One region of the Pseudomonas sp. 9.3L genome, then DNA from elsewhere that is predicted to be linked to it. Evidence: predicted binding sites of a transcription regulator. Region 1 holds the regulator's gene; each other region holds the start of a gene.
The links. Region 1 encodes FliA, which starts transcription of late flagellar genes. Its sites were predicted from a motif close to CTAAAGTTTNNNNNNNNNNNGCCGNTAA; they were not measured.

Region 1 (9,702 bases):
GCTCAGGTGCTGGCCTATGTGTATCAGATCCGCCAGTACCGGCCGAGCCAGGGCCGACGGCCTGAGCCTCCCAAAGACATGCCCATCCCCGACGACCTCAAGCGCAACGAAAGCGGCGAACCGCCCAAGGCCTGATGCTACGAGGTGTTCCATTTTTTGTGGGAGCCAACGGCAGTTGGCGAATAGGGTATATGGCCTGATTGAACGCTACTCGGCCGACACTGCCAAAACTGGAGAGATAATTGCAATGCCCCCGAAAGGACGCATGAGCGTCAAATGTTTGTGGGGAATTATAGATGGCGGTGGATCGCACACAATTTTTGAATAACGCACGCAGCCTTAGCCAGGGCAACCTTGGCGTGCCGCTGGCGCTGCTCGTCATGCTCGCCATGATGATGCTGCCGGTACCGCCGTTTCTGCTGGACGTGTTCTTCACGTTCAACATCGCGTTGTCGCTGGTAGTGCTGCTGGTGTGCGTGTATGCCATGCGCCCGCTGGATTTCGCGGTGTTCCCCACCATCCTGTTAGTGGCCACTCTGCTACGCCTGGCACTCAACGTGGCATCCACCCGCGTGGTCATGCTGCACGGCCATCAGGGCCACGAGGCCGCAGGCAAGGTGATCCAGGCGTTCGGTGAAGTGGTCATTGGCGGTAATTACGTGGTCGGTGGCGTGGTGTTCGCTATCCTGATGATCATTAACTTCGTGGTAGTGACCAAGGGCGCCGGGCGAATCTCCGAAGTAAGTGCACGCTTCACCCTCGACGCCATGCCCGGTAAGCAGATGGCGATCGACGCCGACTTGAACGCCGGCCTGATCGACCAGGCCGCAGCCAAACATCGCCGTGCTGAAGTGGCGCAAGAGGCTGAGTTCTACGGCTCCATGGACGGTGCGAGCAAGTTTGTACGCGGTGACGCCATCGCCGGCCTGCTTATTCTATTCATCAACTTGCTCGGTGGCATGGCCATCGGCATCTTGCAGCATGGCCTGAGCTTTGCCGACGCAGGCACGACTTACGCCCTGTTGACCATCGGTGACGGTTTGGTGGCGCAATTGCCGTCTCTGCTGCTGTCCACCGCCGCAGCCATCATGGTGACGCGAGCCTCCGGCTCCGAGGAGATGGGCAAGCAGATTGGCCGACAGATGTTCGACTCTCCCAAGGCACTGGGTGTGTCTGGAGCGCTGATGGCTGTCATGGGCTTGGTACCGGGCATGCCGCATATGGCGTTCCTGTCCCTGGCCGCAGCTGCTGGCGGCGGGGCGTACCTGCTGTGGAAGAAAAAGAATCAGGTCAAGCTGGAGGCGGCGGCCGAAGTGCAGCGCCAGCAAGAGTTGCTGCCTTCTCCGCAGCGCTCTCAGGAAACCAAAGAGCTGGGCTGGGATGACGTTACACCCATCGACATGATTGGCCTGGAAGTAGGTTACCGGTTGATCCCTTTGGTGGACCGCAACCAGGGTGGACAGCTGCTGGCGCGTATCAAAGGGGTGCGCAAGAAGCTCTCTCAGGATTTGGGCTTTCTCATGCCCACCGTTCACATCCGTGACAACCTCGACCTTGCACCCAGCGCCTACCGCCTTACCCTAATGGGAGTGATCCTGGCGGAAGCCGAGATTTACCCCGACCGCGAGCTGGCCATCAACCCAGGCCAGGTATTCGGCTCACTCAATGGTATTCAGGCGCGCGACCCCGCGTTCGGCCTGGAAGCCGTCTGGATCGAGATCAGCGCCCGGGCGCAGGCCCAGTCGTTGGGGTACACGGTGGTGGATGCCAGCACGGTCGTTGCCACCCACCTCAACCAGATCCTGCAAAAACACGCCCACGAGTTGATCGGCCATGAAGAGGTCCAACAACTGCTGCAAGTGCTGGCCAAGGGGTCGCCCAAATTGGCTGAGGAATTAGTGCCGGGGCTGATTACCTTGTCTGCTTTACTCAAGGTGCTGCAAGCGCTACTGGCCGAGCAGGTGCCGGTGCGAGATATCCGCAGCATCGCTGAAGCCATCGCTAACAGCGGGGCAAGGAGTCAAGATACCGCCGCGATGGTCAGTGCAGTGAGGGCAGGTTTATCACGTGCGATCGTCCAAAGCATTGTAGGTACGGAGTCTGAGCTACCTGTAATCACCCTGGAACCAAAGTTGGAACAGATATTGCTCAATAGTATTCAGAAGGCAGGGCAGGGGCAGGAAGATGGCGTTTTGCTTGAACCTAGCATGGCCGAGCGGCTGCAACGCTCGCTCATCGAGGCCTCCCAGCGTCAGGAAATGCAAGGGCAACCAGCTATTTTGCTGGTCGCTGGGCCGATTCGGACCATGTTGTCGCGTTTTGGCCGGTTGGCCGTACCGAACCTTCATGTGCTGGCCTACCAAGAAATACCGGACAACAAGCAAGTGACGATCGTAGCGACAGTAGGGCCCAACGGCTGAGGTAGCGGGATATGCAAGTAAAGCGTTTTTTCGCCGCGGATATGCGTCAAGCCATGAAATTGGTACGCGATGAGCTGGGCGCTGACGCTGCGATCATTGGCAACCGCCGGATCGCAGGGGGCGTAGAGCTTACCGCTGCGTTGGATTACAAACTGTCGGCCTTGGCCCCGCGCGTACCCAATGTTGAGTTGGAAGACGAGCTGCGCAAAACCCAGTCGCGTATCGTGTCGGCGCAGGTCGAACTCGACTCGCGCAGCGCCCACGATGGCGTGACCAATCGCCAGTTATTTGCAGGCTTGCCGCTGACCGCGCCCGAGCCTTTGATCGAGCCCACCTTGGCTGAAGCCCCGCGTGCGCCCGTTGCCGCCTCGCCTGCACCTGCGGCAGTGGACCAGCGCCTGTTCGACTCCATGCGTTCCGAGCTTTCTGGCTTGCGCGAGCTGCTGGAAGTGCAACTGGGCTCATTGGCCTGGACTCAATTACAAGGCAGCCGCCCAGAGCAGGCTACTCTATGGCGCAAGTTGCAGCGCATCGGGCTGTCTGGCCCGTTGTCGCGCGATTTGCTGGCTGAAGTGGACGGCATCGACGAGCCCCGCCAAGCCTGGCGCATGCTGTTGGCGCACTTGGCCAGAATGATCAGTACCCCAGAGGTAGAACCCCTGGAAGAAGGCGGCATCATCGCCATGGTAGGCCCCGCCGGCATGGGCAAGACTACCACCCTGGCCAAGCTGGCCGCACGTTACGTGCTCAAGTACGGCGCGCAGAACATCGCCTTGGTGAGCATGGACAGTTTCCGCATCGGGGCCCAGGAGCAACTTAAAACCCTGGGCCGTATCCTGAATGTAACCGTAACGCACGTAGACCCTGGGCAATCCCTGGCGCAGGCCTTGGAGCCTCTGCTGCGCAAGCGGGTGGTCTTGATCGACACCGCTGGCCTGCAGGCCAGTGACCCGGCGCTCAAGCTGCAACTTGAAAGCCTGGCGGGCCGTGGGATTCGGGCGCGCAATTACCTGGTGCTCGCCACAACCAGCCAGAAGCAGGTATTGACTGCGGCCTACCACAGTTACAAGCGTTGCGGCCTTGCAGGCTGTATCCTCACCAAACTCGATGAAACCGCGAGCCTGGGTGAAGTACTAAGCCTTGCGATCAGTCATGAATTGCCAGTGGCCTACCTGACTGACGGCCCACGTATCCCGGACGATCTGCACCTGCCTCGTCGGCACCAGTTGGTTAGCCGCGCGGTAAGTGTACAAATGCAGGAAGAGCCCAGCGAAGAGGCCATGGCCGATATGTTCGCCGACCTGTATCACAGCCCCAACAAGCGTGTGGGCTGAGGGCATGAAGACACATGAATGCATGCGCAAGTGGTTGCGCGACAGCGCGCCCCGACAGGGCGTGTTGCATGGCTTGAAACCTACCTGCACCGCACGCAGCGCAGGCTTGCCCAACAGGCAAGCCGGCCGTGGTGTAGCCAGCGTCTCAGTGACAGGGTAAAGAACGAATGGGCAGCATGCATCCCGTACAGGTGATTGCGGTGACCGGCGGCAAAGGTGGCGTCGGCAAGACAAACGTGTCAGTGAACCTCTCACTGGCACTGGCCGAACTCGGCCGGCGCGTGATGCTGATGGACGCCGACCTTGGCCTGGCCAATGTGGACGTATTACTGGGGCTTACTCCCAAGCGCACCTTGGCCGACGTAATAGAAGGCCGGTGTGAGCTGCGCGACGTACTGTTGCAGGGCCCAGGTGGCATCCGCATCATTCCCGCAGCGTCAGGCACCCAGACCATGGTCCACTTGACCACGGCTCAGCACGCCGGGCTGATCCAAGCCTTCAGTGAAGTCGGCGATAACCTGGACGTGCTGGTGATCGACACCGCCGCCGGGATCGGTGATTCAGTGGTGAGCTTCGTGCGCGCAGCCCAGGAGGTACTCTTGGTGGTATGCGACGAGCCCACCTCGATTACCGATGCCTACGCCTTGATCAAGCTGTTGAACCGCGATTACGGCATGAACCGCTTCAGGGTGCTGGCCAACATGGCCCAAAGCCCCCAAGAGGGGCGCAACCTGTTTGCCAAGCTTACTAAGGTGACCGACCGTTTTCTGGACGTCGCCCTCCAATATGTGGGTGCGGTGCCGTACGACGAGACCGTGCGTAAGGCCGTACAAAAGCAGCGTGCTGTGTACGAAGCGTTCCCACGCTCCAAATGCGCCCTGGCCTTCAAGGCCATCGCCCAGAAGGTGGATACCTGGCCGCTTCCCGCAAACCCGCGGGGGCACCTGGAATTCTTCGTCGAACGGTTGGTACAGCAAACCAGTGCGGGGCCTGTCTCATGAGCGCCAGTGGATACCGGATGTACAACAATGCTTCTCGGCAGTCGCAGCAGCATGAACTGATCGAGCGTTATGCACCCTTGGTCAAGCGCATCGCCTATCACTTGCTGGCGCGGTTGCCAGCCAGTGTGCAGGTCGAAGATTTGATCCAGGCCGGCATGATCGGGCTATTGGAAGTGGCCAACAAATACGACGCCAGCAAGGGGGCCAGTTTCGAGACCTATGCAGGCATTCGTATCCGTGGCGCGATGCTCGACGAAGTGCGCAAAGGCGACTGGGCACCTCGCTCAGTGCACCGTAATACCCGTACCGTCAGCGAGGCCATTCGAAGAATTGAAGCGCGAACGGGTCGCGACGCTAAAGATCATGAAGTTGCTGCCGAACTTAACATGAAGATCGACGAGTACTACTCGATTCTCAACGATACGTTGGGAAGCCGGTTGTTCAGCTTCGACGATCTGTTGCAGGACGGTGATCACGAGGGGCTTCACGAAGACGGCGCCAGTGGGAGTGGTGAGCCCGCCCGAGGCTTGGAAGACGAGCGCTTCCAATCGGCCTTGGCGGACGCCATCGCTAATTTGCCAGAGCGTGAGCGGTTGGTGCTGGCGCTGTATTACGACGAAGAACTCAACCTCAAGGAAATCGGTGAGGTGTTGGGGGTAAGTGAGTCTCGGGTCAGTCAGCTTCATAGCCAATGTGCGGCGCGTTTACGCAGTCGTCTTGGCGAATGGCGGGCCGCCGCGCGATAAGCCCTGCCGTAACAGCAGGGCTTGCCCGCGATAGCGTGCTTCTCATGCAGCGGCCGGTCGCAGGCAATGTATGCGGTTATGGGTTTATCGCACACCTAATGAATTCGATTGACTGCGCACCCCGGAGTGGGCGTGTTTGAGACTGCTGGAGGTCTACTTGGACAAGAACATGAAAATCCTCATCGTTGATGATTTCTCGACGATGAGGCGGATCATTAAGAACCTGCTACGCGACTTGGGCTTTACCAATACCTCCGAAGCCGACGACGGCGTCACGGCATTGCCGATGCTGCAAAGCGGCTCGTTCGACTTTCTGGTGACGGACTGGAACATGCCCGGCATGACCGGCATCGAGCTGCTGCGCCAGGTGCGCGCCGATGACCGTCTCAAGCACCTGCCGGTGTTAATGGTAACGGCCGAAGCCAAGCGTGAACAAATCATCGAAGCGGCTCAGGCCGGCGTCAATGGCTACGTAGTCAAGCCTTTCACCGCTCAGGTGCTCAAAGAGAAGATTGAAAAAATCTTCGAACGCGTGAACAGCTGAGCTGCCAGGGGGCGCTATGGAGTCCAGTAAACTGCCGTTGGGTGACTTTGAATCCACCCTGAAAACCCATGCCCGCCAGCTGGTCGAAAGCCTTGAAAAGGGGCAATTCGGCGAAGCGGTAGGGTTGATCCATGAGTTAAACCAGACGCGTGATCGCGGGCTGTATCAGGAAGTGGGCAAGCTCACTCGCGAATTGCACAGCGCTATCGTTAATTTTCAGATTGACCCTCGCTCGCCTCGGGCCGAAGAAATGTCGGGGATCACCGATGCTACCGAGCGCCTTGATTACGTGGTACGGCTGACGGAAAACGCCGCCAACCGCACCATGGACCTGGTCGAGCAGAGCACGCCCGTGGTCCACGATCTGGGCGAAGAGGCCAAGGCGCTGCGCACGGACTGGCAGCGCTTCATGCGCCGGGAAGTCCAGGCCGATGAGTTCCGTGAGCTCGTCAAGCGCATGGACACCTTCCTGGCGCGCAGCGAAACCGACGCCGACGTGCTGTCCACCCACCTCAACGACATCTTGCTCGCCCAGGATTTCCAGGACCTCACAGGCCAGGTAATCAAGCGCGTAACCTCGTTGGTGACCGAGGTAGAAGCGAACCTGCTCAAACTGGTGCTGATGGCCAGCCAGGTAGACCGCTTTGCAGGTATCCATCACGACGAAGAAAGCCTGCGCCAAGAAAAAAATCCTGAAAAAGACCCGTCCCGGGGTGAAGGTCCGCAGATTCATGCCGATAAGCGTGAAGACGTCGTATCCGGTCAGGACGATGTGGACGACTTGCTCTCCAGCTTAGGTTTCTAAGCGGTTGCGGTCGTCGGACAGGCGCCTTCGCGCTATCCGGGCCGCACGCCATTTTCAGCATTCCAGGGAGCAACCAAATGAGCTTCGGCGCCGATGAAGAGATCCTCCAGGACTTCCTGGTTGAGGCCGGCGAGATCCTCGAGCAGCTATCTGAACAGTTAGTCGAGCTGGAAAGCCGACCCGACGACGCAAACCTGCTCAATGCGATTTTTCGTGGTTTTCATACTGTCAAAGGCGGCGCCGGCTTTCTCCAGCTCAATGAGCTGGTGGAGTGCTGTCACATCGCCGAAAACGTGTTCGACATCCTGCGTAAGGGCGAACGCCGAGTAGACTCCGAGCTGATGGACGTAGTGCTCGAAGCGCTGGACACGGTCAATAGCATGTTTGGTGAGGTTCGCGAGCGTGCCCCGCTGACCCCTGCCACCCCCCAATTACTCGCGGCGTTGGCCCGACTGGCCGAGCCGGCAGGCGCGCAGCCGGCGGTCGCAGCCCCTGCACCCGCCGTGGTGGCTGCGCCGATGCCCGGCACCGGTTTCGATGCCCTTATGAGCAGCCTGGACGACGAACACACCCACGCCGCCAGCGACGACATTACCGACTCCGAATTCGAATCCCTGCTCGACCAACTCCATGGCAAAGGGCAGTTTGCCGCGGATACCGTGGCAGCAGCGCCTGCGGCCCCTGCTCCAGCAGTTGGCAGCGATGAAATCACCGACGCTGAATTCGAATCGCTGCTGGACCAGTTGCACGGCAAAGGCAGCTTCGCCGCTGACAACCTGGCCGGTACACCTGCACCGGCGCCCGCGCCACCTGTGGCAGTGCCCGCAGCGGGCGGTGGCGACCTGATTACCGACACTGAATTTGAAGACCTGCTTGACCAGCTTCATGGCAAGGGCAAGTTCGCGGCGGATGCCACCGCAGCCCAGGCGCCTGCTGCTCCTGCGCAGGTAGCCCCAGCGCCCAAAGCTGTCGCGCCGGGCGTCGCCGCGCCGGGCGCCGCCGCGCCGGCCGTTCCTGTGCCCGCACCGGCTGCTGCTGCCGCGCCGGCTGCCGCCCGTGCACCTTCGGGGGAAAAACCCGTCGTCAACGAGGCTGAAACCACCGTACGGGTCGACACCGCTCGGCTGGATGAAATCATGAACATGGTGGGCGAGCTGGTACTGGTGCGTAACCGCTTGGTGCGCCTGGGCCTGAACAGCAGCGATGAAGCCATGTCCAAGGCCGTCTCCAACCTGGACGTCGTCACCGCTGACCTGCAAACGTCGGTGATGAAGACCCGGATGCAGCCTATCAAGAAAGTCTTTGGCCGCTTCCCCCGTCTGGTACGCGACCTGGCACGCCAGCTCAAGAAAGAAATCACCCTGGAGCTGGTGGGCGAAGAAACCGACCTGGACAAGAACCTGGTCGAAGCCTTGGCCGACCCCTTGGTCCACTTGGTGCGCAACGCTGTGGACCACGGCGTAGAAATGCCGGACGAGCGTGAAGCGGCCGACAAGCCGCGCTCTGGCAAGGTCGTGCTGTCTGCCGAGCAGGAAGGCGACCACATTCTGTTGTCCATCTCCGACGACGGCAAGGGCATGGACCCTGCCGTGTTGCGCGCCAAAGCGGTAGAGAAGGGCGTGATGGACAAAGACGCCGCTGATCGGCTGTCTGAGACCGACTGTTACAACCTGATCTTTGCCCCTGGGTTCTCGACCAAGACCGAAATCTCGGACGTGTCCGGGCGCGGCGTGGGCATGGATGTGGTGAAAACCAAGATCTCCCAGCTCAACGGCTCGATCAACATCTACTCGGCCAAGGGTCAGGGCTCGAAGATTGTCATCAAGGTCCCGCTGACCCTGGCGATCATGCCTACCTTGATGGTGATGCTGGGCAACCAGGCCTTTGCCTTCCCCCTGGTCAGCGTGAACGAGATTTTCCACCTCGACCTGTCTCGCACCAACGTGGTGGATGGTCAGGAAGTGGTCATCGTGCGCGACAAAGCCTTGCCGCTGTTCTACCTCAAGCGCTGGCTGGTGCCAGGTGCCCAAGACAGCGAGCAGCGCGAGGGCCACGTAGTGATTCTGTCGGTAGGCACCCAGCGCATAGGGTTCGTGGTGGACCAACTGGTAGGGCAGGAAGAGGTGGTCATCAAACCGCTGGGCAAGATGCTTCAGGGCACGCCTGGTATGTCAGGCGCTACCATTACGGGTGACGGCCGCATTGCGCTGATTCTCGATGTGCCTAGCATGCTCAAGCGTTACGCCGCCCGGCGTATCTGATACCACCCGCCGCCAGCCCGCAAAGGCTGGCGGCCTGTAACGGAGTTACTATGGCAGTCACAGTCCTGGTGGTGGACGATTCTGGCTTTTTCCGCCGCCGTCTTACCGAAATCCTCTCGCAGGACAGCAATATCAAGGTCGTAGGCACCGCCAGCAATGGTCGAGAGGCCATCGACCAAGCGGTGGCGCTCAAGCCTGACGTCATCACCATGGACTATGAGATGCCGATGATGGACGGCATCACGGCCGTCCGGCACATCATGCAACGCTGCCCTACACCGGTGTTGATGTTCTCATCGCTTACCCATGAAGGCGCCCGGGTTACTTTGGACGCGCTGGATGCAGGCGCGGTGGATTTCCTGCCGAAGAATTTCGAAGACATCTCGCGCAACCCGGACAAAGTTCGCCAATTGCTGTGCGAGAAGGTGAACTCCATCGCGCGCAGTAACCGGCGCCTGACCTCACACGCTGCCCCTGCGTCGGCCCCCGCGCCACGCGACGCCCTGCCTACCCGAACCGCCCCGCGGCCCGCCGCCGCTGCGCCTGCGCAGGCCCCTCGTGCGCCTGCACCGGCCACCAGCGGGCCGCCCA
Region 2 (9,702 bases), 110 kb from region 1:
AGCCTGGAGCCCGCTGGCCCAAGGTAAAGTCAGTGATGACCCCACCTTGCAGGCCATCGCCCAACAGTACGGCAAAACCGCCGCTCAGGTTGCGCTGCGCTGGCATATAGACAAGGGCATGATCGTGATCCCCAAGTCGGTTACACCTGAGCGCATTCGTAGCAATTTCGAGATCTTCGATTTCGAGCTGACTGAAGACGATCATGCCCGCATCAGTCAATTGGAGCGCAACGAGCGCCTGGGCCCAGACCCAGTGACGTTTAACATGGGCGCCTGACGGTACGAGGCTGCCAGCATGATGTACGCCTTGGGAGAGGGTGGAGAGCCGGCCAAGCGGCTGTTCTTCGCCCTCGAATGCCCGGCCGAGCAGCGCAAGGCGATCTCCCGCTGGCGTAGCACATTAACGCTCGGCAGTGGCCGCCGCGTGCCGGCCGCCAATTTTCATCTTACGCTGCTGTTTCTAGGCGAGGTGGGGCTGTCCCGGGTTCAGGGGGTTGTAGACGCGGCAGCCACGGTAAAAGCCCCCGGTGGGCGAACACGTATTCTGCTGGACCAGTTGGAGACGTGGCGCCGGCCAGGGGTATTGGTACTGGCGCCTCAAGACCCGCCCAAGGGGTTATTGCGGCTTGCCTATGACTTGCAACAAGCCTTCCAGCCATTAGGGGTGCTGCCGGCCTTTACTGAGTACCGCCCCCATATCACGCTGGTACGGGATTACCGGGAGCCGCCCCCTGAAGCCGTTAGCCCACCTGATTTTGCGGTTAACGCCACTCACTTCACACTGTTTGAATCGCGCAAAGGCGAATACGTGCCGCTGGAACGCTGGCCGCTGGCCTAAGGCACTCGCCAGCCGCCAGCGCCTTACACCTTGAAGCGCCCTACCAGCCGGCTGAACGAGGTGGCCAGGCGAGACAAGTCTTGGCTGGACGCATTGGTTTGATTGGCACCCGCTGCGGTCTGGCTGGACAAGTCCTGAATGTTAACCAGGTTACGGTCCACTTCTCGCGCAACCTGTGCTTGTTCCTCCGCCGCGCTTGCGATCACCAGGTTACGCTCATTGATACCTGCAACCGCCAGGGTGATGCGCTCAAGGGCGTGGTCCGCTGCCTCGGCCATCTGTTGCGTGTTCTGCGCCAGCGTCTGGCTATTGCCCATAGCGCGCACAGCCTGTTCCGCGGTGGCTTGTACAGTTGCGATCATGGTTTCGATTTCTCCGGTGGACGTCTGGGTGCGTGCTGCCAGCGCTCGTACCTCGTCGGCCACTACGGCAAAACCACGACCTTGCTCGCCCGCCCGCGCAGCCTCAATGGCCGCGTTTAGCGCCAGCAGATTGGTTTGTTCAGCGATGCCGCGAATCACATCCACCACATTACCGATGTTGCGTACCTGGTTGGCCAAGGTATGGACGGTTTCGGTGGACCCATTGAGCTCGCGCGCCATGCCGTTGATGGCCCCTACGGCTTGTTGCACCTGCGCACGGCCGGTCTCGGCTTCCTGGCTGGTGCTGCGTGAGGCTTCCGATGTGGACACGGCATTGCGGGCCACTTCCTCTACGGCACTGGTCATTTCGTTCACAGCAGTGGCGGCTTGCTGGATTTCATCATTCTGACGCGTCAGGCCGCGGGTGCTCTCATCGGTAACCGCACTCAGCTCTTCGGCTGCGGAGGCCAATTGGTCTGAGGCCCGTGCGATTTCGTCGATGGTGTTCTTGAGGTTGGTCTGCATTCCATCCAGCGCAGTAAGCAGTTGGCCGGTTTCGTCGGTGCGGTCGGCATGTATGGTAGCGGTCAGATCACCTTGGGCAACTCGTTGTGCGGTGGCAACCGCTTGAGTGATAGGCCGCACGATGGCACGGGTGATTAGCAAGCCCAGGGCCACGGCGAGGACGAAGGCCACTGCAATGCCGCTTACCAGCCAATATGTCGCAGTGGCGGCACTGGCGCGAGATGAGGTATTGGTCTCACCCATCTGGCGCACATTTGAATCGTTTATTACGGTAATGTCGGTGATTACCTTCCGATAGGCTTCAAACGTCGGGCCGTTGAGGGCTTCACGAGCCCCGGTTATATCGCTGTTGTTTATCAGGACGATGGCGCTGTCTACTGCTGCCTGCAAAGCATTCCAATCGGTTTGCTGAAGGCTGTCACCCGCCGCGCGCTCATCGTCGGCCAGGGGCGTAGTGCGGTAGGCCGTGAACGCCTGCCAAGCTTCATCACGGCTAGTTTTCAAGGAGGCAAGGGTATCGCGAACAGTGTCGGGCGATGCATTGCTGGCTTGAAGGGACAGGTAACGATAGAGATCGCGGTTCTGAGCGACCACGTTGGCCTTTACCTTGTTGATGTTAATAACAGACGCCACGTTATTGGAAAACACCGAGTCAAGGTTATCGCTCACCTGGCCGATGCCATGGCCACCAATCACACCTACTGCCAAGGTCAACAGCGCGCACAGCACGAATGACGTTAATAGTTTGGTGGCCAGTTTTGCGTTAGTGATCACACTCATGTGCGTAGCCCTTTTCGACCCAGAAGCGAAAGGTGCGAGACAGCACCTGCCAATGGCCTTAAGCATCGGCTAATTGCGCTGAAACTAAAGCGAGACGGTAACGCGAACGACGAACGTAACCGTCTCGCTGTTGTGGCGGGTAAATCAAGGTGACATGATCTGCGCCGCGAGCGTCCAGGCTTGCAGGACGGGTGACGCCGCACGAAGCAGCGTCCGATGCTGAACCGTTTCAAAGGAGAACGAGGGTTGAGCCATGCCAGTAGCCGGCGCGAATTGGGGCGCGACTTCGCACGTCGCATTTATGGGCCGCGCACGCTTGGCTGTGCATGCAGCCTGATCTTCATTAGCGCCATTGCCCTAGAGCGCCCGACCACCAGCCTGTGGGTATGGGGGTTGATGCTATTTAACGCCTTCGTATGGCCTACGCTGGCGTACCTCACCGCCCGGGCAAGCCTTGATCCCTTTGCGGTAGAGCGCCGAAGCCTGTTGTGCGATGCCCTGTTTGCGGGCCTATGGGTTGGGCAAATGGCCCTTAACCCGCTGCCCAGCGCGTTGCTGCTGGCGATGGTCGCCATGAATGCAATGGCCGCTGGCGGCTGGAAGCTGTTGCGTGTGTGCCTGGGCCTGCAAGGCCTGGGGTTGCTGGCCACCCTTGCGCTGGGCGGCTTCGAGCTGGCGCTGCACACGTCTGAAACCGAGCTATGGGCGTGCTTGCCCATGTTGCTGCTGTACCCCTTATCCGTAAGCCGCGCCAGCTACGGGCTGGCCGTTCAGTTAGCGGTGCACAAAAAAGCCTTCAAAATCATCAGTACCCTGGATGGCATGACTAGCCTGCTGCACCATGCGGCCTGGATGGAGCGGCTACGTACCACGTTCGGCGGGTGCAAGGACGGCCAAGGGGTGGCCATTCTGGCGCTACTGGACATCGACGACTTCAAGACGGTGAACGACGGCTATGGGCATCTGGTAGGGGATGCCATTATCGCTCGGCTGGCCAACCTGTTGCGGGCAGGTTTGGGGGCTCACGCGGTGCCGGGCCGCTACGGGGGGGATGAGTTTTGCGTGTTGTTGTTCAACATGACCGTAAGCCAGGCGTATGACCAGCTCAACGATATACGGGAATTATTCTGTGAATGGGCCGACGACACGTCACCAGTGCCTAAGGTCAGCTTGAGTATTGGCCTGGTGCCTTATTCGCGAAAGTACAGTTGCGAGCGAGAGTGGCTGCAGGCAGCCGACGAAGCTCTGTACCGAGCCAAGCACAACGGCAAGAATCGCTTATGGCTACAGGAATTACCGATCAGCTAGCAGTCAATCGGTGGGTACTCACTGGCCGGCTTAGCCCCGCCAGCCGGGTACCGCGACCCAGGGCATAGGGTCCGCGAAGGGTGCGCCATCGCAACTACGGCGATGCTGGAACGGTTGGCGACTCTGCCACCGGCCCTGGCTGGAACCGCAGTGGCGACACGTCAACCGATCGCCCTGTAAGGCCCAGTGGGTTTCCCAGGCAGTGATTGCATCCAGTGCAAAGCTCAACCCAGCTGAAGAAGTTTGGACAACGGCCATATGCCATCTCCTGACGTTGAGTAAAATAGAGCCACCGTGAAAGAAAAGGTTCGCGCCAGTGGTCTCTTTTGTTCACCCGTTGTCGTGCGTTTAAGGAACACCATGTCTGAGGTATTGATTCAGCCGCTGCTTGAAGCTGATCTTCCGGCTGCCCGAGAGGTAGTGCGTGAGGCGTTCGCCGCCTTTATGGGCGAGGCACCACCTGGGGAGTTCTGGAACGATCGCGACTACGTAGAAGGCCGTTGGCGCGCCCCTCACACGGCCTGGTTCAAGATTGAGCTGGAGGGCGAACTGGCGGCCGTGGCGGGAGTAACACGCTGGGGGCTTCATGGGGTGATCGGGCCTGTGGCGGTGCGCCCGGTGTACTGGAAGCGCAAGCTGGCCAAGGCACTCATGGGGACCCTTACTGAACAATTGGACAGCTGGGGGGTTGTCCATGCGGGCTTGTTCACCTTCCCGGATAGCCCACGGCATCTGGGCCTTTATCAAAAGTTTGGATTCTGGCCGCAAGCGCTGACCGCCGTCATGCAACGGCCAGTGCGCCCTACCACAGGCGAATCGCCTGCAGTACCTGTGCTGGATAGTGAGGCACTGCGCGCCTGTGCAGTGCTGGCTGACAGCATCGCCCCGGGCCTGGACGTGAGCGGCGAATTGCAGGCAGTGGACCAACTGAAATTAGGCGCCAATCTAGTGGTACGCGCAGCGGACGGTTCGGTTGAAGGGTTTGCAGCCTGCCATTTCGGCGCCTACAGCGAAGCAGCCGAGGGCGTGTGCTACCTGAAATTCGCGCTGGTGCGAGGCGGGGGCCAAGCTGCCGCCCGGCTTGATCGGCTATTAGCGGCCTGCAACAGCCTTGCCGCTGCCAACGGGCAGACGCGGCTGATGCTGGGTGTTAATACAGGGCGTCGGCTGGCCTATCAGCACCTGCTTCGAGCCGGGTTTGCTATCGATATCCTGGGGATAACGATGCACCGGGGAGAGGAAGGATATGATCGCCCCGGTACATGGATATTCGACGACTGGCGCTAAGCGGCGAGTACGCCATCCCTCTACACAGCATTGTCCTAGCAGCGTGGCTTGCCAGCGACCAGAGTGATAACAGCGTAATGGCGGTCGCAAGCAAGCTGTGGTGCTACGGGCTGGGTGTTTGCGGGAGGCCTCAAGAACATGTCAGTTGTGCAGCTTACGCTCCACCTGAGCGTTGGCGCGCTCAAGGGTTTCGGCGTCCTGCTCTTTGTGTTTGATCGAGGTAGGGGTAAGCAGGTTGTCGACGTCCTCGGTCTGCGGGTCGGGTTGTTCGATGTCGCGCTCTACCACATGTACCGGTTTACCTTCGGTGTCGGTAACCCGCGCATCAGGCTGTTGGGTGTTTTGTTCGTCAGTCATATAAGCCTCCAGGCTGGGGGTCAGGGGGTGGCGGGCGTTGCCGGCCTGATTGAGTTTTGAGTGCAACCTGCACGGTTTGTTCGACCAATTGCTGGCACGCCGCCATTCATCCGCCAGCGCCTGTAACAACGGGAACCAACCATTCACCGTTCCGCTCGCATAATCATGACGTACGCCCTTAGCAACACTCATTACGCGGCGTGCCCTACCACGATAGGCGGCGTGGTGGCGCTGGAGCTTCCAGTGCTTATAACGAACCGCCACCCTTAGCCTGAGGACCTGACCCATGAACGCCGTCGAATTGCTCAAAGAAGACCATGTACGCATCAAGGGTTTGCTCGAAGAACTGAGCAATACCACCGTGCGTGCCGTGAAGAAGCGTGGCGAGTTGCTCGACAAAATCGAGATGGAACTGACGCTTCATACCCACATCGAGGAGGAAATCCTCTATCCGGCATTCAAGAAGGCCGGTGGCAAGGACGAAGAAGAGATGTACCACGAGGCCAAGGAAGAGCACCGTGCCGTGGACTCGTTGGTAGTGCCAGACCTCAAAGCCACTGACCCCGGCACCTTGGAGTTTTCAGGCCGTTTGAAAGTGTGCAAAGAAATGCTTGAGCACCACATCGAGGAAGAGGAAGAGGAAATGTTCCCTAAGGCCGAGGCGTTGCTGGGCGACCAGTTGGACGCGCTGGGAGCAGAAATGGAAACCCGTCGCACGTCCCTGAAAAAAGAGCTGACGGCCAAGGCCAAAACCGCTGCCTGACACGTGACTGGGGCCACGCACCTGGTCAGCCGAGGGCATGAATACACACCTTCATGCCCTCGCCGGGGCAAGGCCCACCCTAGGATGCAAGCATGCTCTCTTACTCCGACATTACCGCTCCCCAGGTGCCAGGCCAGCGTACGCGCCCACTGCGTATCGGGGTAATTGCGCATATTCAATACCCTATTCGAGAGCCCTTTGCCGGTGGCCTCGAAGCCTTTACCCATGACATCGTGCTAGGCCTTCGCCAGCGTGGCCACGAGGTAACCCTGTTCGCCCGTGACGCCAGCGCGGAAGTGCTCAAAGCGGTGCCTATCCTTGAGCACCAGTGCCACCCTATTACCACCAGCGATGGCTACATGGCCGAACATCACGCCTACTTGGGGCTGATGCAGCGGATCGACAGCCTTGGCCTGGATGTGATCTTCAATAACGCCTTGCACTACGTGCCCGCCACTATGGCCGGCATGATCCGCACGCCAATGCTCACGGTGCTGCATACACCACCGTTTTTCGAGCTGATCAATGCCTACCGGCATGGCCGTGTGGCCGGGCATTTTTGTACCGTGTCTGCCGCCAACGCCCGGAGCTGGCAGCACCTGATTCCCGAGTGCCGGGTGATCCCCAACGGTATTGACCTCGACACATGGGCACCCGGCCCGCGGCCCCCTGGCGACCATGCGTTCTGGTTCGGCCGCCTGGTGCCCGAAAAGGGCGCCCACCTCGCCATTCAGGCCGCGCGCTTGGCCAACATGGAAATTCACTTGGCCGGCACCATGTCTGATGACAACTACTTCCGAACCCATATCGAACCCTTGTTAGGCCCTCGCGTACACCACTTGGGGCATATGAGCCGCGATAAGCTGCCGCTGGCGGTGTCCAGGGCTAAAGTGGCACTGGTTACGCCCTGTTGGGATGAGCCGTTCGGGCTGGTGGTAGCTGAAGCCATGGCCTGCGGCACGCCAGTGGCCGGGTTTGACCGAGGGGCCATCCCTGACCTGATCACCCCGGAAACCGGCGTGGTAGTGCCCGCCAATGACGTCAACGCCCTGGCTGCCGGGATGCTTGAAGCTGCGGGCAAATCCAGGCAGGCGTGCCGAGCCCTGGCGGAGCGTTCCTGGAGTTTTGGCCTGATGCTGGGTCGCTACGAGAACCTCCTGCAAGAGGTGGCCCACGCCCATGCGTGAGGTGCACATCGGCTATTACGTTCATCACCACGGGGCCGGCCATGGCGTACGTGCGGCCACGGTCGCAGCACAGTGCGGCCTGCCGGTGACCTTGATGGGCAGTCATTTGCCAGAGGGGCCATTGCCATCCCATGTGTCGCGGTTGGTGCTCCCCCTCGATACCGCCGAAGGGGTAGAGGCGTCGCCGCTTTCGACCTTGCACTACGCCCCACTGGGGGTGAAGGGCTTGAGTGAACGTATGGCGCTGATTGCCCAGTGGTGTGTGGCGCATTGGCCATGCCTGCTGGTGGTGGACGTGTCCGTGGAAGTCGCACTCCTAGCGCGGCTGTGTTCCGTGCCCGTGGTGTATGTGCGTCAGCATGGCCAGCGGGACGACCCTGCCCACCAATTGGCGTACGAATGCGCAACCGCCTTGCTTGCGCCATATCCCGAGGCAATGGAGGACCCACACCTGGCGCCCGTCTGGCGTGCCAAGACTCATTACGCTGGGTGGCTGTCGCGTTTCGCTGAGCAACCCTGCGCTGCGCCCGAGCCTGGCCGGGCACTGGTGATCTGTGGCAGAGGCGGTAGCGGTTTAACCCCCGAGCTATTGCAGGCGGCTGCCAGGGCCTGCCCGCAGTGGCAATTGCGCGTAGCCGGCCTTCACGCTCACTGCCTGGCCGATGGCCCCGCGAATCTAGTAGCGCTCGGGCACTTGGCAAGCCCGTTGGAAGAGCTGCAAAAGGCGTGGGTGGTGATGGGGAGTGCGAGTGACAGTTTAGTGGGCGAAGCGGCCTCGCTAGGGTGCCGCTTTGTTGCAGTGGCCGAAGCCCGCCCGTTCGATGAGCAACTGCATCAGGCCAGGCGGCTTCAGGCGCTAGGCGTGGCCCTGGGGCTGGACGCCTGGCCTGCCCCTGCGCAATGGCTCAGCGTGCTGCAACGTGCGGCGAGCTTAGAGGGCAGCCGTTGGCAACATTGGGCCGACATCGCTGCCACGGCACGCGCCGCGGCCATTATTCAAGAAAATGCCCGCGCGGCCTTCAAAAACCCTGGCGAGCCAGATTGAAGCACGCTTCTACCTCTGTCTGTTCCGGCGTACGCAACACCCTTAACGTGTCGCCTGCCCAGTGAATCAGGCCGCGCTCGCTGAAGCTGCGCAGCCAACCTTCCATTGGCCACACCTTCCATCGCTGATGGAAGCGTTCAGCATTTTTGATGATGTCTTGAAAGTGGTTAAGGGGAGGGCTGTAGGTAGGGTGATACTGATGGAAGGCCAATGCCTCGGCGACCCGCAATGGCACTTTGCGGTCTTGGGCGCGGAACGCAAAGTCGGTGTCTTCGGCGCCATACCCGGTGTAGCCCTCGTCAAAGCCCCCAATGCGCTCGAACACCTCGCGGGTGCAGGCGAAGTTCAGCGACCAGAACAGCGCATGGTCCATTTCATCCCCTGGGTCGCCCCGGTATACGCTGAGCGGGTGGGCAACGCTCGTGGCGCGCAGGCTGGCATGGTCCCACCCCGGTGCGTTGGCCCCTTCAGGCAAATAGCGCACGGCCCCCAGGTGAAGGTCGTGAGGGTAGGCCGCCAGGGCAGAGCAGTAATGCTCCAGCATCTGCTCGGCCGGGATGCAGTCTACGTCCAGAAAGACCCATGGCCCTTGGGCCTTTAAACCGATCATGGCATTGCGCGCCCTGGCCAACGGCAGGCCGTTCTGACCCTCCAGCGTGATCTCTTGGATTGGAAAGCGCTCGCTGCATAGGCCGGCAGCCGGTTCATTCATGTGAATGACCCACAGCCCTTGTGGGGCAACGGTAGAGCGCTCCATGCCGCTGATCAGGTTGGCCAGGTGAGCAGGGCGGCCATGTACGATCGTTACGACGTTGACCCCTGTAGCAGAACCCTGTGCAGGGTCGGGTGGGGAACCCACCGGGGTGGCGGTTGAGGTCATTGGAGCGCTCCCAAAACTAAAGCCAGGCATGATTGGCGGCAGGGCGGATCAGCACGTAAGATCGTGCCGCACCGGCTCCAGAGAGCTGCCACGCGTGTAGTATCGACGTGTTGAGGGCTTGAAGGTTTCTTCAAGCCGACCAGCGCCTCACGCTTTTGCCAAGGAATCACTATGTCACCCAGAGATCTATTGCTCGCGTTGGTCGTGATCATCGCGTGGGGCCTTAACTTCGTTGTGATCAAGGTGGGCCTGGATGAGCTGCCGCCCATGCTGCTGGGTGCGTTGCGCTTTGCCTTGGTGGCGTTCCCAGCGGCCTTGTTCATCAAGCGCCCCAAGCTGCCCTGGCGGTGGCTGCTGGCCTATGGTGCGA
Region 3 (9,702 bases), 2.1 Mb from region 1:
AAGTACCCCGGCAACAGCCAGTTGATTTTTGGCAAGGCGCTCTTGCTTCAGCAAGATGGCAAGGCTCAAGAGGCCCTGGCCCTGCTTGAACGCAACCCGCCGCAAGACGGCGAGGTCGCGCCGCTGCTGTTGCGGGCGCGGCTGCTGCAAGGCCTTGACCGTGGCGACGAGGCCGTTCCGCTGCTCGATAAGGCCGTGCGCAAGGCGCCCGACGATAAGCGGCTGCGCCTGGCGCTCGCACGCACCCTGGTAGAGCAGAACCGCATCGAAGACGCCAAGGTACAGTTCCAGGTACTGCTGCAGCAAAACCCCGATGATGATGAGCTGCGCTACTCCCTGGCGTTGGTGTGCCTGGAAGCCAAAGCGTGGGACGAAGCCGAAGGGTATTTGAATGACCTGATCGAGCGTGGTGCGCACGTAGACTCCGCTCACCTGAACCTGGGCCGCGTAGCCGAAGAACGTAACGACCCCCAACGGGCGCTCGACCAGTATGCGCTGGTTGGCACCGGTACCGACTACCTGCCCGCGCAGTTGCGCCAGGCGGATATCCTGGTCGCCAATGGCCGCGCTGATGAAGCCGCACGGCGGCTGGCCGCGGGCCGCGCTGAAAACCCCGACTACGCCGCCCAGCTGTACCTGGTTGAAGTCGAAACGTTGTCCAACAATGACAAGGTAGATCAGGCCTGGGCGGTACTTGAGCACTCGCTTACGCAGTTCCCCACCGATTCGAACCTGCTCTACACTCGCGCCATGCTGGCCGAGAAACGCGGCGACCTGGCGCAACTCGAACGCGATCTGCGCAGCATCCTGCAACGCGAGCCTGACAACGCTATGGCGCTCAATGCGCTGGGCTACACCTTGTCGGACCGCACCAATCGCTATGTGGAAGCCAAGGCGCTGATCGAGAAAGCCCACGCCCTGAACCCTGAAGACCCCGCCGTATTGGATAGCCTGGGCTGGGTCAATTACCGGCTGGGCAACCTTGATGAGGCTGAGCGGCTGTTACGGCAGGCGCTGGCGCAATTCCCTGACCACGAAGTGGCAGCCCACCTGGGCGAAATACTGTGGGCAGAAGGCAAGCAACGGGAAGCACGCCAGGTATGGCGTGAGGCCCTTAAAGCCCAGCCAGACAGCCCCCTCCTGCGCAGCACAGTGCTGCGCCTCACCGGTTCCGAGAAGCCCTGATCCATGTTTCTGCGCCATTGCCTGACGTTCGCCTTAGTTACCCTCCTCGCCGGTTGTGCCGGCCTTGGCCCTAAAGAGGCCGTAGAAGGTCAGGGTAACGCCCAGACCTGGCGGGATCATAAAGCCCAGATCGCCCTGGTGGATGGCTGGGAAATCAACGGAAAGGTGGGCATCCGCGCGCCCAGCGACTCGGGCAGCGGCACGCTGTACTGGTTGCAGCGCAACGATTATTACGACATCCGCCTGTCGGGCCCGTTGGGCCGTGGCGCCGCGCGCCTGACCGGCCGCCCAGGTGATGTGAGCCTGGAAGTCGCCAATCAGGGCCGTTACCAGGCCACCAGCCCAGAAGATTTATTGGAACAACAGCTGGGCTGGCGCCTGCCGGTGGGCAATTTGGTGTATTGGGTACGTGGGTTGCCTGCGCCCGAAGGCAAGAGCACGGTGGTGCTGGATGCAGATAGCCGGCTCGCTCACCTTGAGCAGGCAGGCTGGAACATCGAATACACGCGTTATAGCCAGCAAGGCGCCTATTGGCTACCAGAGCGCCTGAAGCTTCACGGCCAGGACCTGGACGTGACACTGGTCATTAAAGACTGGCAGCCGCGCCAGCTGGGGCGCTGAGATGGATCGGCCTCGGCTGACCCTGCCTGCCCCTGCCAAGCTGAACCTGATGCTGCACATTCTGGGTCGCCGCCCGGATGGTTATCACGAACTGCAGACACTGTTCCAATTTCTCGACCATGGCGATGAGTTGGATTTCGCCGTGCGTGACGACGGAGTGATTTCACTCCACAGCAACTTGGAAGGTGTGCCCCCCGATAGCAACTTGATCGTAAAGGCTGCCAGGCGCTTGCAGGCTGAAGCGGGCACTTCGCATGGAGCTGATATCTGGCTGCGCAAAGTGCTGCCCATGGGCGGCGGCATCGGCGGCGGCAGCTCGGATGCCGCCACTACCCTGCTTGCGCTAAACCACCTGTGGGGCCTGAACTGGGAGGCCGATCGCCTGGCCGCGCTGGGCCTGACCCTGGGTGCCGATGTACCGGTATTCGTGCGCGGCCAGGCTGCTTTTGCAGAAGGCGTGGGTGAAAAACTGACCCCTGTCAGCCCCCCTGAGCCTTGGTATGTGGTGCTCGTTCCGCAAGTGTCTGTAAGTACAGCAGAAATTTTTTCAGATCCGTTGTTGACACGAGACTCTCCCGCCATTAAAGTGCGCTCCGTTCTCAGGGGAAACAGTCGAAATGACTGCCAACCGGTGGTTGAGAGGCGTTATCCAGAGGTACGTAACGCTTTGAGTTTGCTAAGTAAATTTACTTCAGCTAAACTCACCGGCACTGGAAGTTGTGTGTTTGGGGCCTTCCCAAACAAAGCTGAAGCTGATAAAGTTTTGGCCCTTCTGACAGAGACCCTTACAGGGTTTGTAGCAAAGGGAAGCAATGTTTCAATGTTGCATCGCAAGCTAGATACTCTGTTCTAAAGAAACGAGTGCTCGGCACTCGGTTGATCCGCCACAGGGGCGTCGCCAAGCGGTAAGGCAGCAGGTTTTGATCCTGCCATGCGTTGGTTCGAATCCAGCCGCCCCTGCCATTTTCTATACTCATCCAGGTATACCCCAGCCGGCAGGTACTGCGCGTGTCCAAGATGATGGTCTTTACGGGGAATGCTAACCCCGATCTGGCTCGGCGTGTTGTACGTCAGCTTCATATTCCACTGGGTGATGTCTCTGTCGGAAAATTCTCCGACGGTGAAATCAGTACTGAAATCAATGAAAACGTTCGCGGTAAAGACGTCTTCATTATTCAGCCGACGTGTGCTCCAACCAACGATAACCTGATGGAACTGGTCGTGATGGCAGATGCCTTCCGCCGTTCGTCTGCGTCGCGTATCACTGCGGTGATCCCCTACTTCGGCTATGCCCGGCAGGACCGTCGTCCTCGCTCGGCCCGAGTAGCGATCAGTGCCAAGGTGGTCGCGGACATGCTGACTGTAGTCGGCATCGACCGTGTGCTCACCGTAGACCTTCACGCCGACCAGATTCAGGGTTTCTTCGATATTCCCGTCGACAACATCTACGGCTCGCCCGTACTGGTTGACGATATTGAAGACCAACGCTTCGAAAATCTGATGATCGTGTCTCCGGACATCGGCGGCGTGGTGCGTGCGCGTGCCGTTGCAAAGTCGTTGGGCGTCGACCTCGGCATCATCGACAAGCGTCGCGAGAAAGCCAACCATTCCGAAGTGATGCACATCATTGGTGACGTGGAAGGCCGTACGTGCATTCTGGTCGATGACATGGTCGATACCGCAGGCACCCTGTGCCACGCGGCCAAGGCCTTGAAAGACCACGGTGCGGCAAAAGTCTATGCCTACAGCACCCATCCGGTACTGTCTGGCCGTGCCATCGAAAACATTGAAAATTCCGTGCTGGATGAGCTGGTGGTGACCAACACCATTCCATTGTCCGCTGCGGCACAATCTTGCTCGCGTATCCGTCAACTGGATATCGCACCCGTCGTTGCCGAAGCGATGCGTCGCATCAGCAATGAAGAATCGATTAGCGCGATGTTCCGCTGAGGCTTAGCCTTCGCGACCACCTCGCTAGCGAACCTGCCCCGCCCCGACCTCTGTCCGGGCGGGGCTTTTTGCCCTTACCACTCTGCGCTGGTCGCAAACGCTGAGTGGGCCAGGGCTAATTTGGAGAAACGAAATGACTGATTTTACCCTGAATGCTGAAGTGCGTTCCGACCTGGGGAAAGGTGCGAGCCGCCGCCTGCGTCGTGAAGCCCTGTCCCGTGTGCCTGCCGTCGTCTACGGTGGCGAGCAAGCGCCTGAGTCCATCACCCTGATGGCCAAAGAAGTCGCCAAGCTGCTGGAAAACGAAGCGGCCTACGCTCACGTGATCGAGCTGAGCGTTGGTGGCACCAAGCAGAGCGTCATCATCAAAGCCCTGCAGCGTCATCCGGCCAAAGGCCATGTACTGCATGCTGACTTCGTTCGCGTCGTCGCTGGCCAGAAGCTGACCGCCACCGTTCCGGTTCACTTCATGAACCAGGAAGCTGCCGGGAAGAAAGGCGGCGAGATCTCGCATGTCGTTTCCGAACTGGAAATCACCTGCCTGCCTAAAGACTTGCCTGAGTTCATCGAAGTCGACATGGCCGACGCCGAAGTGGGCACCATCGTTCACCTGTCGGAAATCAAAGCACCGGCAGGTGTTGAGTTCGTCGCCCTGGCCCACGGCAATGACCTGGCTATTGCCAACGTCCATGCTCCGCGCATCCAGGACGAAGACGAAGCTGCTGAAGAAGGCACTGCTGAGTAATCAGCGGCCTTGTTAGGGCAGCATGGCTGCCCTTCCCAAGCGTTTAGAAAGAGCCCCTGACGTGACCGCCATCCAGTTGATCGTCGGCCTGGGAAATCCAGGCTCCGAATACGAACAGACCCGGCATAACGCAGGGGCTTTTTTCGTTGAGCGTATTGCACGTGACCAGAACATCACGCTGGTCGCGGAGCGCAAATTCTTTGGCCTTGTGGCGCGTTTCAGCCATAAGGGGCAGGACGTTCGTCTGTTGATCCCCACCACCTACATGAACCGGAGCGGGCAGGCAGTGGCCGCCCTTGCCGGTTTCTATCGCATTCCGCTGGACGCGATACTGGTGGCCCATGACGAACTCGATCTTCCGCCAGGCGTCGCCAAGCTCAAGCAGGGCGGCGGCCACGGTGGGCACAATGGCTTGCGTGACATTATCGCGCAGCTAGGCAACCAGAACGGCTTTCATCGCTTGCGGCTAGGCATTGGCCACCCAGGCGATGCCAGCAAGGTGTCGGGCTTCGTGTTGGGGCGAGCACCTCGCGCCGAGCAGGATAAACTCGACACCAGTATCGACTTCGCCCTCGGCGTGCTGCCAGATATTCTCGCCGGGGAATGGCCCCGGGCGATGAGAGAACTGCACAGCCAAAAGGCCTGACTCCACGAAGAGGGTTGTACCATGGGTTTCAATTGCGGCATCGTCGGCCTGCCTAACGTCGGCAAGTCCACCCTGTTCAACGCGCTGACCAAATCCGGCATCGCTGCGGAAAACTTTCCGTTCTGCACCATCGAACCGAACAGCGGCATCGTGCCCATGCCCGACACCCGCCTGGATGCCTTGTCGGCCATCGTCAAGCCAAAGCGCGTCGTTCCTACCACGATGGAGTTCGTGGACATCGCAGGTTTGGTCGCAGGGGCTTCCAAGGGCGAAGGTCTGGGTAACAAATTCCTGGCAAACATTCGCGAAACCGATGCCATCGCCCACGTGGTGCGTTGCTTCGAAGACGAGAACGTTATCCACGTCTCCAATAGCGTTAACCCCAAGCGCGACATCGAAATCATCGACCTGGAGCTGATTTTCGCGGACCTGGACAGCTGTGAGAAGCAGCTGCAAAAGGTCACGCGTAACGCCAAGGGCGGCGATAAAGAAGCGTTGGCGCAGAAGGCTGTGCTTGAGCAACTGGTGCCTCACTTCACCGAAGGCAAGCCAGCACGCAGCCTCATGAAAACCATGAGCACCGAAGAGAAGCAGCTGGTACGCGGTTTCCACCTGCTGACCAGCAAACCGGTGATGTACATCGCCAACGTGGCCGAAGACGGTTTCGAAAACAACCCGCACCTGGACGTGGTCAAGGCCATTGCCGAAGAAGAAGGCGCGCTGGTGGTGCCGGTGTGCAACAAGATCGAAGCGGAAATCGCTGAGCTAGACGATGGCGAAGAAAAGGACATGTTCCTGGAGTCGTTGGGGCTGGAAGAGCCGGGCCTGAACCGCGTAATCCGGGCGGGCTACTCGCTACTCAACCTGCAAACCTATTTCACCGCTGGCGTGGAAGAAGTGCGGGCCTGGACGGTACGCATCGGCGCCACGGCCCCGCAATCAGCGGCCGTGATCCACACCGACTTTGAGAAAGGTTTCATCCGTGCCGAAGTGATCGCCTACGACGACTTCATCCAGTACAACGGCGAAGCCGGTGCCAAGGAAGCGGGCAAGTGGCGATTGGAAGGCAAGGAATACATCGTCAAGGATGGCGACGTGATGCACTTCCGCTTTAACGTCTAACCCACATCTACCGTTAAAAGGCTCAGCGCCGTAACACGCCTGCATAAGCCGCCCCGCAAAACCGCGCCCTGTCGCGGTTTTGTTGGCTGTGCTTGCCTTGTGGGTGACCTGCTCCCCGTATCGCTACCCCTACGTTTATGCAAAGGCACACGCGCCGCTGCATGCGTTCTGTCAGCGTCACACCCTGCAGCTGTTTTACACCGCACTGGTGGTCTTGTTCGTGATCTTTTTTACCTCTTTATCCCCCAGGCCAAGCAAGCCTGTCAGAGACCTCACATTTCCAGCACATAACCTCGAACGGCCTCGGCCCTGATGCATTCTCTTAACAAGCACTATAGAGGCGGCCTACCAGAATATGGCTCAAGCTAAACCTTACAGCGCCGATAGTGTGGAATTACCATCACTCGCCGCTCGTAGGTGCATCTTCCCGAATGCAGGCTCACGACATAGGCCGCACTAGGAACCGTAGTTATGAAGCTCGCCCACCGTCTGCTGCTGATCGTCGTCTGTGCGCTACTAGGACTGCTGGTGATTTCAGCGTTCGCGCTGACCACCTTGCGTGCAACGATGCTGGAAGATAAACGAGCCGAAATACATTCGGTACTGAACCTGGCGGCTCATCAGGTTGATTATTTCCAGACACAAGAAAAGAGCGGCCAACTGACGCGTGAGCAGGCTCAGGCCAAAGCCATCGAGGCCCTGAGCAGCTTGCGGGACGGCAGTAACGCCTACGTCTGGGCACGTACTGTAAACGCATTGAGCCTGGTACACCCCAACCCTAACTTCATTGGCAAGGTAGACGTGGGTGCGACACTGCCGAACGGCAAGACCACTTGGCAGAACTACCTGGATCATCTGCAAGGCACTCACTTCGCGTATTTCGACGACCTGGCCAAGCGCCCAGGCTCGGATGCGGTGGTCCCTAAAATCAATGGCCTAACCAAAATCGACGGGTGGGACTGGTATGTGGGTTATGGCATCTACGTAGACGACATCAATGCAGCTTACTGGCGCCTGGCGATAAACTTTGGCGCCATCGGCCTGTTAGTGTTGGTCGCCGTTGCGTTCCTGGCCTACCGCATGTCACGCAGCATTTATCAAAGCCTGGGCGGAGAGCCGCAGTATGCCACCGAGGTGGCTCGTGCCATCGCCGATGGTGACCTTAGCCGGGTGGTGGAAGGCCGCTTCAAGCCCGACAGCCTGTTGGCAGCCGTGGCACGCATGCAGACCAGCTTGCGCGAAATGATTCTGGGCATCCAGCGTGGCGCCGATCACTTGGGCACTGCCGCAGCAGGCTTGACCGGTCAAATGCACGACATCGACAGCGCTTCTCAACAGACGTCGGAAGCGACCACCCTGACCGCTGCGGCCATCGAAGAAATGTCGGTGACCATCGACCATATTTCGAACAACGCTCAAGAAACTGAACGCAACTCGCAGCGTTCGGTGCAATTGGCCGCGCGCGGCGAGCGCCTGGTCGATGAAATGACGGGCGCGATCCAGAAAGTCTCCACTCAGATTACCGATGCCTCTGGGCTTATTACCGGCTTGGTCAAGCGCACGGAGGAGATCGATGGGATCACCAGTACCATTAAAAACATCGCCAGCCAGACAAACCTTCTCGCCTTAAACGCAGCCATCGAGGCGGCCAGGGCCGGAGAGCAAGGCAGGGGCTTTGCAGTCGTAGCCGATGAAGTGCGTAACCTTGCGCAGCGCACTGCCCTGGCCACAGAGGAAATCATGACCATGATCAGCGCGATTCAGGCTGACACTGGGCGAGTGGTTAAAGGCATGACGGAGGTGACGCCGCAGGTGGCAAGCGGCGTGGCATTGGCCAATGAAGCCGCTGCGGCCTTGCGTGAGATCAATGCCGAGGCCTCAGCTACGCTGGTACAGGTGCAGGAGGTGGCGGGCTCGACCTCCGAGCAGAGCTTGGCCAGTACCAGCGTGGCGCAGAACGTGGAGCGTATCGCCAATATGGTGGAGCACTCAGCGGTGTCTACCAAGGCCGCCAATCGCAATGTTCAGTCATTGGAGAGTTTGGCACGTGAACTGCGCGGGTCAGTGGCACAGTTTCGTTTGTAGCGTCTCGCTGGGGCGCAGATCGATCGCACGCAGCCGCTCCCTGCTCACACACGAATATCCTCTGGCCCATTGATCAGCGCCTCGATACGCGTCCCCGTGGTGCGTTCTTCGTTACTGAACCCGTCGTACTGGGCCAGGTCGCCAAAGCGCAGGTCGGTCAGTTGCTCGATCTGCAGCACGCTGCGCTGGTAGGTACGCAGGTGGCCAAAGGTGAGGTTGAGTTGGCCCAGCTCACGGCTCTGGTCGATCATGTATGCGCTGGCTGAGGGCTTGCCGTCCTCGCCTAGATACGCCACAACTTTCCAAAAGGCCTTGGGAATGCGCACACCTCGATAAAGAGGGTCATCCGCCCCGAATACCGGCCCCGTGAACACCGTTGCGCGCGCCTTCCAGCGCTGGGTGTTGTCCAGAATGTAGTCTTCCAGTTCAAGCCAGGTCTTCTGGTTAAATGCGCTCATTTGCGGCGAGCAGTTAGTGAAATGGAACGTGTCCGCGTTAGCAGTGCTGGCGTCCTTGCCCCAGTTAGGGTCTTGTCGGCGCACCAGATGGCCACGGTCTAGGCCATTGGCGGCGTAGAGCGTTTCACCCACTTGAGCATCAGTAGGTAAACGGCCGTCATAGGCCCACACATCCTTGCTACGTGGCACTGCCACGGCATGCGCGCCATTGATGTTCACGCCGACACACCGCGCCAGCCGTCGCGAGCGCGACATCGTGATGGAAAAGTGCAGGTAATCCAGACGGTCGCCTCCCCCCTTCATCACAGACACATCGTCCGCACTCGCTTCGCCGACAGTGGGCCAGGGCACCACGAAATCGCCTAGAAAGGTGTCCGAGTAGCCTAGACGGCTCTTGAATGCCTTGGCGGGCGTCACGCTGAGCGTGGCCGGTGGGCTAAGCAGCGTGTGGGGCGCAAGGGCAGATACTATAGGGCGTAAGTCGGCAAGCCTAGGGCGGTGCTCAAGGTTAATGCGGGGGCTGCGTGCTGGCATTGAACGGCTTCCAGGTAAGAAGAGGTGCCGTTAGTGCAGCATAGGGTTGTGACAGTCGTATGCAGGCACAATGCACTACGTTACCTGGTTACTGGCGTGCTACGCACCGTGCACGGCGCTCGTCCACGCGCTGAGCGAACCAGGCGGTGGTCAAGTGGCGGGTGATCTTGGGGCTTTCCAGGGTAATGCCGGGCAGTACGGCGCGCGGCAGCGTCCGGCCAGCCACTTGGTCCGCCAGGCTGAACACGCGCTGATACACGCCAGTGGTTTCAAAATCAGGCTGCGAACCTTTCTCCAGCGCGCGGTGGATGTCGTCGTCGCTCATGTTCAAGCGCTTACCCAGGGAGCGTACTGCC

Region 2: the regulator FliA is predicted to act here: its motif matches at 2,568-2,595, upstream of AC4LE2_RS12830 (methyl-accepting chemotaxis protein).
Region 3: the regulator FliA is predicted to act here: its motif matches at 6,629-6,656, upstream of AC4LE2_RS03675 (methyl-accepting chemotaxis protein).

The regions. Positions count from the first base shown of each region.
Region 1 is NZ_JBZUBK010000001.1:2,916,874-2,926,575, reverse strand. It holds gene flhB (flagellar biosynthesis protein FlhB) at 1-135, shown strand, start outside; gene flhA (flagellar biosynthesis protein FlhA) at 303-2,420, shown strand; gene flhF (flagellar biosynthesis GTPase FlhF) at 2,432-3,754, shown strand; gene fleN (flagellar synthesis regulator FleN) at 3,922-4,755, shown strand; gene fliA (RNA polymerase sigma factor FliA) at 4,752-5,501, shown strand; gene AC4LE2_RS13345 (chemotaxis response regulator CheY) at 5,671-6,045, shown strand; gene AC4LE2_RS13340 (protein phosphatase CheZ) at 6,062-6,850, shown strand; gene AC4LE2_RS13335 (chemotaxis protein CheA) at 6,928-9,111, shown strand; gene AC4LE2_RS13330 (protein-glutamate methylesterase/protein-glutamine glutaminase) at 9,162-9,702, shown strand, end outside.
Region 2 is NZ_JBZUBK010000001.1:2,807,486-2,817,187, reverse strand. It holds gene AC4LE2_RS12840 (aldo/keto reductase) at 1-277, shown strand, start outside; gene thpR (RNA 2',3'-cyclic phosphodiesterase) at 296-838, shown strand; gene AC4LE2_RS12830 (methyl-accepting chemotaxis protein) at 862-2,505, opposite strand; gene AC4LE2_RS12825 (diguanylate cyclase) at 2,722-3,813, shown strand; gene AC4LE2_RS12820 (hypothetical protein) at 3,844-4,071, opposite strand; gene AC4LE2_RS12815 (GNAT family N-acetyltransferase) at 4,174-5,100, shown strand; gene AC4LE2_RS12810 (hypothetical protein) at 5,242-5,457, opposite strand; gene AC4LE2_RS12805 (PA2171 family ribosome-binding persister protein) at 5,744-6,220, shown strand; gene AC4LE2_RS12800 (glycosyltransferase) at 6,313-7,407, shown strand; gene AC4LE2_RS12795 (hypothetical protein) at 7,400-8,452, shown strand; gene AC4LE2_RS12790 (glycosyltransferase family 2 protein) at 8,427-9,332, opposite strand; gene AC4LE2_RS12785 (EamA family transporter) at 9,504-9,702, shown strand, end outside.
Region 3 is NZ_JBZUBK010000001.1:818,814-828,515, reverse strand. It holds gene AC4LE2_RS03715 (tetratricopeptide repeat protein) at 1-1,185, shown strand, start outside; gene lolB (lipoprotein insertase outer membrane protein LolB) at 1,189-1,806, shown strand; gene ispE (4-(cytidine 5'-diphospho)-2-C-methyl-D-erythritol kinase) at 1,808-2,659, shown strand; tRNA gene AC4LE2_RS03700 (tRNA-Gln) at 2,695-2,769, shown strand; gene AC4LE2_RS03695 (ribose-phosphate pyrophosphokinase) at 2,815-3,756, shown strand; gene AC4LE2_RS03690 (50S ribosomal protein L25/general stress protein Ctc) at 3,890-4,501, shown strand; gene pth (aminoacyl-tRNA hydrolase) at 4,563-5,147, shown strand; gene ychF (redox-regulated ATPase YchF) at 5,169-6,269, shown strand; gene AC4LE2_RS03675 (methyl-accepting chemotaxis protein) at 6,741-8,354, shown strand; gene AC4LE2_RS03670 (DNA/RNA non-specific endonuclease) at 8,399-9,346, opposite strand; gene AC4LE2_RS03665 (DUF1615 domain-containing protein) at 9,435-9,702, opposite strand, start outside.